Regions from separate parts of the Caballeronia sp. GAWG1-1 genome, predicted to be linked through region 2. Evidence: riboswitches for the same ligand, from Rfam matches in the RefSeq annotation. Region 2 holds a riboswitch; the other holds the start of a gene.
What was found. Region 2 has a riboswitch for cobalamin ahead of NCT03_RS03185 (TonB-dependent receptor domain-containing protein). Riboswitches for the same ligand answer to the same signal wherever they lie in the genome.
Positions count from the first base shown of each region.

Region 1: it holds a riboswitch for cobalamin, as region 2 does, so the genes downstream of both, NCT03_RS19095 (CbtB domain-containing protein) here and NCT03_RS03185 (TonB-dependent receptor domain-containing protein) in region 2, are expected to answer to the same signal.

Region 1 is NZ_JALQDB010000029.1:227,614-232,053, reverse strand. It holds gene hmuQ (heme-degrading protein HmuQ) at 1-289, opposite strand, end outside; gene NCT03_RS19105 (DUF1428 domain-containing protein) at 329-700, opposite strand; gene NCT03_RS19100 (histidine phosphatase family protein) at 762-1,310, opposite strand; cobalamin riboswitch at 1,352-1,475, shown strand; gene NCT03_RS19095 (CbtB domain-containing protein) at 1,512-1,742, shown strand; gene NCT03_RS19090 (CbtA family protein) at 1,752-2,534, shown strand; gene NCT03_RS19085 (DUF1289 domain-containing protein) at 2,596-2,832, opposite strand; gene NCT03_RS19080 (cobyrinic acid a,c-diamide synthase CobB) at 2,829-4,130, opposite strand; gene cobO (cob(I)yrinic acid a,c-diamide adenosyltransferase) at 4,135-4,440, opposite strand, start outside.
Region 2 is NZ_JALQDB010000006.1:110,517-114,956, forward strand. It holds gene NCT03_RS03160 (SIMPL domain-containing protein) at 1-722, opposite strand, end outside; gene NCT03_RS03165 (EVE domain-containing protein) at 816-1,274, opposite strand; RNA gene ssrS (6S RNA) at 1,352-1,534, opposite strand; gene NCT03_RS03175 (cell division protein ZapA) at 1,657-1,971, opposite strand; gene NCT03_RS03180 (ATPase) at 1,968-2,354, opposite strand; cobalamin riboswitch at 2,591-2,914, shown strand; gene NCT03_RS03185 (TonB-dependent receptor domain-containing protein) at 3,001-4,440, shown strand, end outside.

The DNA.
Region 1 (4,440 bases), on a different contig from region 2:
AGCCTTCGAATTCCGGGTGGCCCAAGTAAAGCTGCCTGGTTTCTCCGCCTGCATTGCGATGCGCGGCGCGAAATGCATCCGACTGAGTCCACTGTTCGAACGCAGCATGGTTTGTCCAGATCGTGTGACTCGAATAGAGGACATGGTCATCCCGCGTCGGTCCCTTTAGCAGATGGAACTCCACGAAGCCCGGCACTTCCTTGAGGTGCGTGTCGCGGCTTGTCCAGAGATGTTCGAAATCGGCTTCCGCGCCTGGAACGATCTTGAAGCGGTTCATGGCAATGTACATGTCGATATGGCTCCTTGGTTTTAGGCATTCAAAAAATAATCAGGCCTTTGACAGTTCGACCAGCGTCCTGAAGCCGCCGAAGAACATGCGTTTGGGATCGAACGGCGGTTCGCCGTTTTCCATCATGCTCTTAAGGCGCGAGTCTTCCATTACTTTGGCGTTGACGGCGTCACGTTGTTCGCGCGATTCATAGACGATCCACGAGAAGACCACCGTTTCGCCTTCCTTGAGCTGTACGCTTCGAGGGAACGAGGTGAGCTCGCCTGGCTTAACATCGTCGGCAATACATTCGACAAACTGCAGCGCGCCATATTCCAGCCATATTTTGCCCGCTGCATCGGCCATGCTGCGATACGCGTCGACCTTGTCGATCGGCACTGGTACGACGAAACCATCCACATAGTGCGCCATTGCTGTCTCCTTTGAGCTAACCAGTCGCTGCTTGCTTTGAGCACCGGGCGGCCATCTAAGTTCAGGAGGGCACGTTTGTCCATTTGCCTTCCGCGAACTTGAGCAAGACGGACGATAGCGGCGCGAGATCCATCTTGAGTATCGACGACAACGGTTCGTCGCGCACGATACAGAGCGCCGCCTTCATGACGATGGCGTGCGTTACGACTATGCAGCATTCGTGCTCTGTATTCGAAGCAAGCCCCTCGAGCGCTTTCTCAACGCGCTTTGACAGCATTGCCACGCTCTCGCCGCCATGCGGCCTTGCATGGGGATCGGAAAGCCATGCCGCAACGTCTTGAGGCTCGCGCTCACTAATCTCGCGAATGGAACGACCGCGCCATTCTCCATAGTCGATGTCGTCGAATGCGGCATCGATCGAGAAATCTGTCGTGAGCCAGGCCGCTGTTTCGCAAGCAGCGCGGGCTGGGCTGGATGTGACGCGGCTTGGCTCGCCCGGGAGGTCGAACGTGCATTCAGCCTGTTCGACAGGCTCGTCGCCTTGCGGAAAACGCCCACCTTTCATGGCATGCGTGGCGGCGTGGCACAGCAAAATCAATGTCGATTGCATAGCCTTTAGCTCATGGTCGTTTTACTTTGCCGGCAATCATCATAGAATGGCAAGCTTGCAGTGCGAGGAAGCCGGTGGAAGCCCGGCACGGTCGCGCCACTGTATGCGGTTCGCGCTAAGAGCGCGATGCCGCGAGTCAGACCCCGCTGCATGCTCTTCGTCTATCGGGACGCGCTTTTCCCTGGAGAAATTTCAATGAATATGTCCAACGCGCCGGCTTTTTCCGCTGGCATTGCAACGCCCGCTAACGATGCGCCGGTCCCCATTCCGGTGCGTGAGGTCCTTCCTTGGGCCGTTTTTATCGGCCTCGTTCTGCTGATCGCGATTTATTTCGTCGGCGCCGAGCAAGGTGCAACGTCCATTATCTCGGGCATGTACGTCCACGAATTCGTTCACGATGGCCGACACTTGCTCGGCTTTCCGTGCCACTGAGGACGGAGCATGATTCGCAACTTGCTTATACGCGGCATGGTCGCGGGACTCGTCGCGGGCCTGATCGGCTTTGGCTTTGCGCGCGGCTTCGGCGAACCTTCAGTTGCTCGGGCTATCGCGTTCGAAGAACAGCACGAGCATGCACAAGCGCCCGCACACGATCATCACGATGAAGCGGCGGCAGCGCAATCGCATAGTCATGGTGATGATGAAGAACTCGTTAGCCGGGACACGCAAGCGGGTTTGGGCTTACTAACGGGCGTGGTGGTGTTCGGCACGGCTTTAGGCGGTATTTTCTCGCTGATCTTTGCCTTGGCTTATGGGCGGCTTGGCTCGTTGCATGCGCGCGGAACCTCGGTTTTGCTTGCGCTCATTGGTTTCGTTAGCGTTGCGCTCGTGCCGTTCATCAAATATCCGCCAAACCCGCCCGCCGTGGGCAATGCCGAAACCATTGGTCCGCGTACGGCGCTTTTCTTCGGCATGGTGGCGATATCAATCGTCGGCGCGGTGTTCGCGGTCTATGCGCAGCGACGCTTGCAGGCGCGTCGCGGCAACTGGAACGCGGCGCTTATTGCGGCGGCTGGTTACGTCGTCCTGATGGTTATCGCGCAAGTGGCGCTGCCTTCTGTCGACGAAGTACCCGCCGACTTTTCCGCGTCGTTGTTGTGGAATTTCAGGCTGACTGCCGTCGGTATTCAAGCATTGATCTGGGCAACGCTTGGACTGCTCTTCGGCGCGCTTGCGTCACGTGAACTCGAGCGTCCGGCAGCGCGTCGCATGGCCGCTGCCTGATTAGAATGCTCGATGGGTATCAAAAGGCCCGCGTCGCTTGAGCACGAGCGCGGGCCTTCGTTCATTGCGAGGCCGCGCGCCGCTCAAGCAGCTGGTCGAACAACGCGAGCTTCGCGTGCTCGTCCATCGTTCTAAAGAACTTAATTTCCTCGCGGCTTCTAAAGCATCCCGCGCACAGGCCGCTCGATGCATCGAGCTTGCACACGCCGGTGCACGGCGAGCCGATTGGTTCCTGCGCGCTGGCGCGTTCGATCGTCTCGGCGAGATCGCGTGGCCCGATTTCGGTCGATGTCGTCATAGCGCTTCGCCGCGAAAGAGCGCAGCCATTGCCGCAGGATTCGATGGCCAGTAAGCGTGCATGTAAGTGGCCGTTATCGCGCCATGACGATAAAGCGCTTCGCCCTGCGCACCGGTCGTTGCGTGCGTGGCTGTCGTGAAAGGCTGCATCGATGTCTTGAGCGTCGAATAGTGAAAGGTGTGGCCGGTGAGCGGACCGTGGGCGGTGTCGACTCGTTGCATCGCCAGCCGCGAAAGACGGCGTTGCATGGTGGCGTCGCCGGGAAGGGCGCTTAGCATTGAATGACGATTGCCTTCGACATCCGTCAGTGCGTCGAGCAGGTAGAGCATACCGCCGCATTCCGCGACTACCGCGCGATTGCGCGCGATATGTTCTTCTATCGAAGCGCGCGTGCACGCATTGGAAGCAAGCGTCGCGGCATGAAGCTCGGGATAGCCGCCGGGCAAGTAGAGCGCATCGACATGAGCGGGTACGGGCTCATCCGCTAGCGGGGAAAAATAGCTGACGCTTGCGCCCGATGCCTTTAGCAAATCGACATTCGCGGGATAAATAAATGAAAACGCGGCGTCCCGCGCGATCGCAATGTGCAATCCGTCGAGAAGACGCGGCGGTTCACTTGGCGTGATGTCGTCGTCGAAGCGAACGAGCGGCGGCAAATCGGCAAGCGTGGTCGCGGCAATGGCATCGGCGGCGCGGTCGAGACGCGCATCCAGGTCCGCCACTTCCCGCGCTTGAGTGAGGCCAAGGTGACGTTCGGGTAGCGCGATATCGTCCGCGTTCGAAAAATGACCGCAATAGCGCAGCCCTTCGGGGATGGCTTCGGCCAGCATCTGTGCATGGCGCGCAGACGCCACGCGATTTGCAAGCACGCCATGAAACGGCACATCAGGCCGATAACGCGCAAGTCCCAACGCAAGCGCGCCGAAGGTTTGCGCCATGCCATGCGCGCCGATTACCGCAAGCACGGGCACATTGAACGCAGCGGCGAGATCGGCGCTGCTCGGCGTGCCATCGAAGAGGCCCATTACGCCTTCGATCAAAATAAGGTCGGCTTCCTTGGCGGCCGAGGAAAGCATCGCGCGGCACGCTTCCAGTCCGACCATCCAAAGATGCAGCGAATAAACGGGCGACCCGCATGCCCGCTCGAGAATCATCGGATCGAGAAAATCCGGCCCGGTCTTGAAGATGCGCACGCGCCTGCCTTGCCGCGTGTGATGACGCGCAAGCGCGGCCGTCACCGTGGTCTTGCCTTGATGCGACGCGCTCGCGCCGATGAAGAGTGCGGGACAGTTTGCCATTGCGTCAGAACTCGACGCCGCGTTGCGCCTTGACGCCCTGCTCGCGATAAGGGTGCTTTACGAGGCGCATTTCGGTGACGAGATCGGCTATTTCAATGAGCTCATCGGCCGCGTGTCGTCCTGTCACGACGACATGCAGCATGGCCGGCCGTGCCTTTAGCACGCCGAGTACTTCCTCAAGCGGCAAATATTCGTACTTGAGCACGGCATTGAGCTCGTCGAGTACGACCATCTGATACTCGCCGCTTTGGATCATGCGTCGTGCTTCGTCCCATCCCTTGCGCGCCGTGGCGATGTCCGCCTCGCGATT
Region 2 (4,440 bases):
ATTTGCACCGAACCCGACACGTCGACGGTCACCGTCGTCGTGCCGGCTTCGAGCGCCATCGGCGCGCCGACCTTCGCGTCCGCGCCAAGCGAGCGGGCCTGCATCATCATCACCGGGCGCGGACCCGCGCCGCTGTGGCCCACGTTCACTTCGCGGATCGTGAAGTTGGCGTAGCCGAACGCCTGACTCGCGGCCTGCGCTTCCTTGCGGAACGACTCGATGGCCTGCGTCGAGAGCTTCTGCTCGGCGGCGCGCTGCGCTTCGGGCGACAGCGAGAACGCGACGCTGCCGACTTGCATGGCGTTACTCATCTTGCCCGCGAGCTTGGACGCCGCCGCGAAGTCATGCGATTCCAGCACGACCTCCGTGCGGCCGCGCCACGCGGAGATCTTGCCGTCGCGATCCGTGCTCGGATAAACCGTGAACGAGCCGCTTTTCGCGGTCACGTTGTCGACGCCTTTTGCTTCGCGCAATGCGGCTTCGGCGCGCTGATTGAGCGTGGTGGTGAGCGACGATGGATCGGCCGCTTCCTGCTCGTAGAACAGCGTGATGTTGACGACATCTTGCGGCACTTGCGCGCTGGCTTGCGCGGATAGCGAAAGCACGCCGGATGGCTGCGGATTGGTGATTACCGTCTGAGCGGCGGCCGAAAGCGGAAGCGTGAGCGCGGCGCTCGACATCGCGACGAAGGCGAGGGCGGCGGCGGTTTTCTTGTCGATCATCTAAGGACTCCGAGTGCAAGAGCATCGCGTGATTCGCGACCGCACTTAGGCGCTTCGTTCGTTCCCTTAGTTCCCTTGAACGATTCGCGCGCCCTAGACCAGACGCTCGGTTATGAAGCGCCACTGCGCCTCGGTCACGGGCGTGATCGACAGCCGATTACCGCGCGCCAGCACTTGCATGTCGGCGAGTTCCGCGTGTTCGCGCAATGTCGCGAGCGGAATCAACGGCGTCTTCTTGACGAAGCGCACATCGACGAGCATCCAGCGCGGCGTCTCCTGCGTGGACTTGGCGTCGAAGTACGGGCTTTTGGCGTCGAACTGAGTGGGATCGGGATAGGCCGTAGAACAGACTTTGGCGATGCCCGCAATGCCCGGCTCCGGGCAACTCGAATGATAGAAGAGCACGCCGTCGCCGACTTGCATCTGGTCGCGCATGAAGTTGCGCGCCTGATAGTTGCGCACGCCCGTCCACGGGAGGGTTTTCTTCGGCGCGTGCGCGAGATGATCGATGCTCGCTTCGTCCGGTTCGGACTTCATCAGCCAGTAGCGCATGATGGATTCGGCAACGGGGTTTTGAAACGGGCTCGACAAAAGCAAACGGCATCGGTATGAACCGATGCCGCTGGAGTAGGGTCCCCACCTCGGCCGCTAGGCCGGCATCCTGAACCTGGGTTCAAGATTGGTCGCAGTAAGCAACACTTCGGGTACATCAGACAGAGTGACGCGCGCGCCCGTGCTGCAAGTTTCCACAACCGTGCCAATGTAGCATTGGTTCAAGGAATATATGACCTTGGCGAACCAGGCAGGGAGTAGTCACTCTACACCAATCGAATGTCTAATGCAGCCTCTCGACACCAATTGCGCAGTTTCTTTTTTCGATTGACATCGCGCGACCGATTAGCGTTCGCCAAGGAGCGGCGTCGCGGCACTTCGGTCACTGCACTTCATACTGCGCGATGACAGCACCAAGCTGTTCGTTCATGGAGTGCATCGTGCGGCGAATTTCCTCGGCGGGGAAGGCCTCGCCATGACGCACGCTTTCTTGCAGCCTCAGCAATTCGGAAGCGAGTGAAAGCGCGGCCATCACCGCAATGCGGTCTTGCCCGCGCACGTTGCTTGCATTGCGCACCTTGTTCATCTCGGCGTCGACGCGTGCCACCGCTTCACGCAGCGCGCCTTCGGTTTCCGGCGAACAGGCGAGGCGATATTGCTGGCCGAGAATGGATACTTCGATCTGCGTGGTCGTCATGCCTTCTCTCCGTGATGATGCTCACTGTGCTCTCCCGCGTGCGCATGCTCGTGCGCGGCTTGCACATCGTGAGAACGGGCATCGAGGAGATCGAGCTGATTTTCCGTCTCGGCATGATTCGCGGACTTGCCGCGCGGCAACTTTTCGAGAATCGCGTTCAGGCGGACCTGCGCGTCGTCGATCTTGGCCGAGAGGGAATCGCGTTCGGCTTGCAGCGTGTCGCGCTCCTCGCGCATTTGCACGAGCTCTGCCTGCACGTTCGCGTAGTCGCTACGCAGTTGTTCGATTTGTGCTTCAAGCGCGAGACGCGCCTGATTGTGCCGCTCGCTGATCTGGATCAGCCGGCCGATATTTCCTGACAGTGATTCGAGTTCGTTGAGCATGTGCTGCGTCCTCTAAAGACCTCGCATTCTAGCGCGGTTCAACGGAGCTTCCGATAATTGTCTCGTTTCGAGACGTAACAGCACGCGATCATGCGTGCATCGCGATGCATTCGTGTGTGGAAAGCGCGGGCGCTGCCGATGCGATGCGACGGCGGGTTCTAGTTGGGTTCGTCGTGAGCCGTGTGTCTTGCGATGATCGGCCAGGGTCGTTTCTTGACGGTCCTGAATCGCGCTCCTACACTTGCCGCACTTTTGGTGCTCGCGTCCGCATTCTTTTGCGGGCGCAGTCAAACGGGAAACAGGAAGCGGCGCCGCCAAGGCCACGCCAACCTGTGCTGCCCCCGCAACGGTAAGCGACCGCAACGCAAGTTGCAAGTCGTCCCTTGCGCGTTTTTCGCCGCGCCGTCGTGTGAGTTTGCTTGCGAGTCTGTCTGATTCGCAAGAATCCGCCGCTCGACGCAGGCAAGGCGAAGAACGTGTCGATGCCACTGCGCTTCATGCGTGGGAAGGCGGGACGGTGTGTCGCCAGCCCGGATACCGGCCAACTGTTCAGCGCGTTCGTCTGTTCGCATTCGAGCGCGCTCGTCGCGCATTGGCCTTGCGGGGAGCGAGGTCGCGCCAGCCTACGCATGGGAACATTTCACGCATGGTATCGCCACTTGCCCGACACGCGGGCAGACGCAAAACGATCGAACGCGCCGCGCTCGTCGCCCTCAACACATGGCTGCTCGCTCATGAAGCGCTCGCGGACGAAGCCTCGCAACCGCCGCTCGCACCCGTCGTCGTGACCGCGACGCGCACCGCGCAACCTCTCGCCGATACGATCGCGCAGACTTCGCTCTTCGACGCCCAGGATATCGCCGATAGCAATGCCTACGACGCGCTCGGCGTCATCGGTCTTGCGCCCGGCGTGCAGGTGACGCGCAATGGCGGCCCGGGAGCGAATGCAAGCGCGTTCATACGCGGCGCGTCCTCGACGCAATCGCTCGTTTTAATCGACGGCGTGCGTGTGGAGTCCGCATCGCTCGGCTCGGCGCAGCTTGCGCAGATCATGCCGGATCAGATCGACCGCATCGAAGTCGTGAACGGCAACGTGTCGGCGCTGTACGGCTCGGGCGCGATCGGCGGCGTCGTGCAGATCTTCACGAAAGACGGCGAGGCGCATCCGCCGCGCTTCTACTTCGAGACGGAATACGGCAGCTATCACACGCAGCGGCAAGCGGCGGGCGTTTCCGGCGCGCTCGATAGCGAAGGCCGCACGACCTTCAGCTTCAACGTATCGCGCGAGAAGACCGATGGTTTCTCGTCGATCGATCCCGCGCTCGCGCCCAACGCCAATCCGAACGCGAACGGTTATCTGAACGAAAGCGTCGTGGCCACGCTGCGCCACAAGTTCGGCGACAAATGGGACGTGGGCGTGCGCTTCTATCAGTCGAACGGCATCGACAGTTTCGACGATGCCTACGGCTTGCCCGGCGATCTCAACGATTCGCACAGTCGCGTGCGGTCGACATCGGTGTTTGCGAACGGCCGTATCACGGACCAGTGGACCACGCATTTCACGGTCGCGCAGGGACAGGACCGCGCGAACATCGAGCAGAACGGCATCTATACGAGCCGCTTCAATTCCGAGGATCGCCAGTATCTGTGGCAGAACGACTTTCGCCTGACGGAGGCGCACAAGCTCCTGTTCGGTTACGAGCATCTCGACCAGACGCTCGATTCGGATCAGTTCAGCGCGCCGGATCGTCACGTGAATTCGGTGTACGCGGGCTATGTGGGACGCTTCGGTTCGAGCGAAGTGCAGGCCAATCTGCGCCACGACCAGTATTCCGATTTCGGCGGCGCGAACAGCTACTATCTGGGCTACGCGTACAACATCGACACGCACTGGCGCGCGAGCGCGAGTTACGCGGCGTCGTTCCGCGCGCCGAGCTTCGACGATCTCTACTATCCGTTCAGCGGCAATCCGTCCATTCAGCCCGAGCGCAGTCATTCGGTGGAAGCGGCGCTGCAGTACGCATCGGACCAAGTGGGCGTGCTGCGCGTGACGGCGTTTCAGACGCGCTATTCGAATCTGATCGAT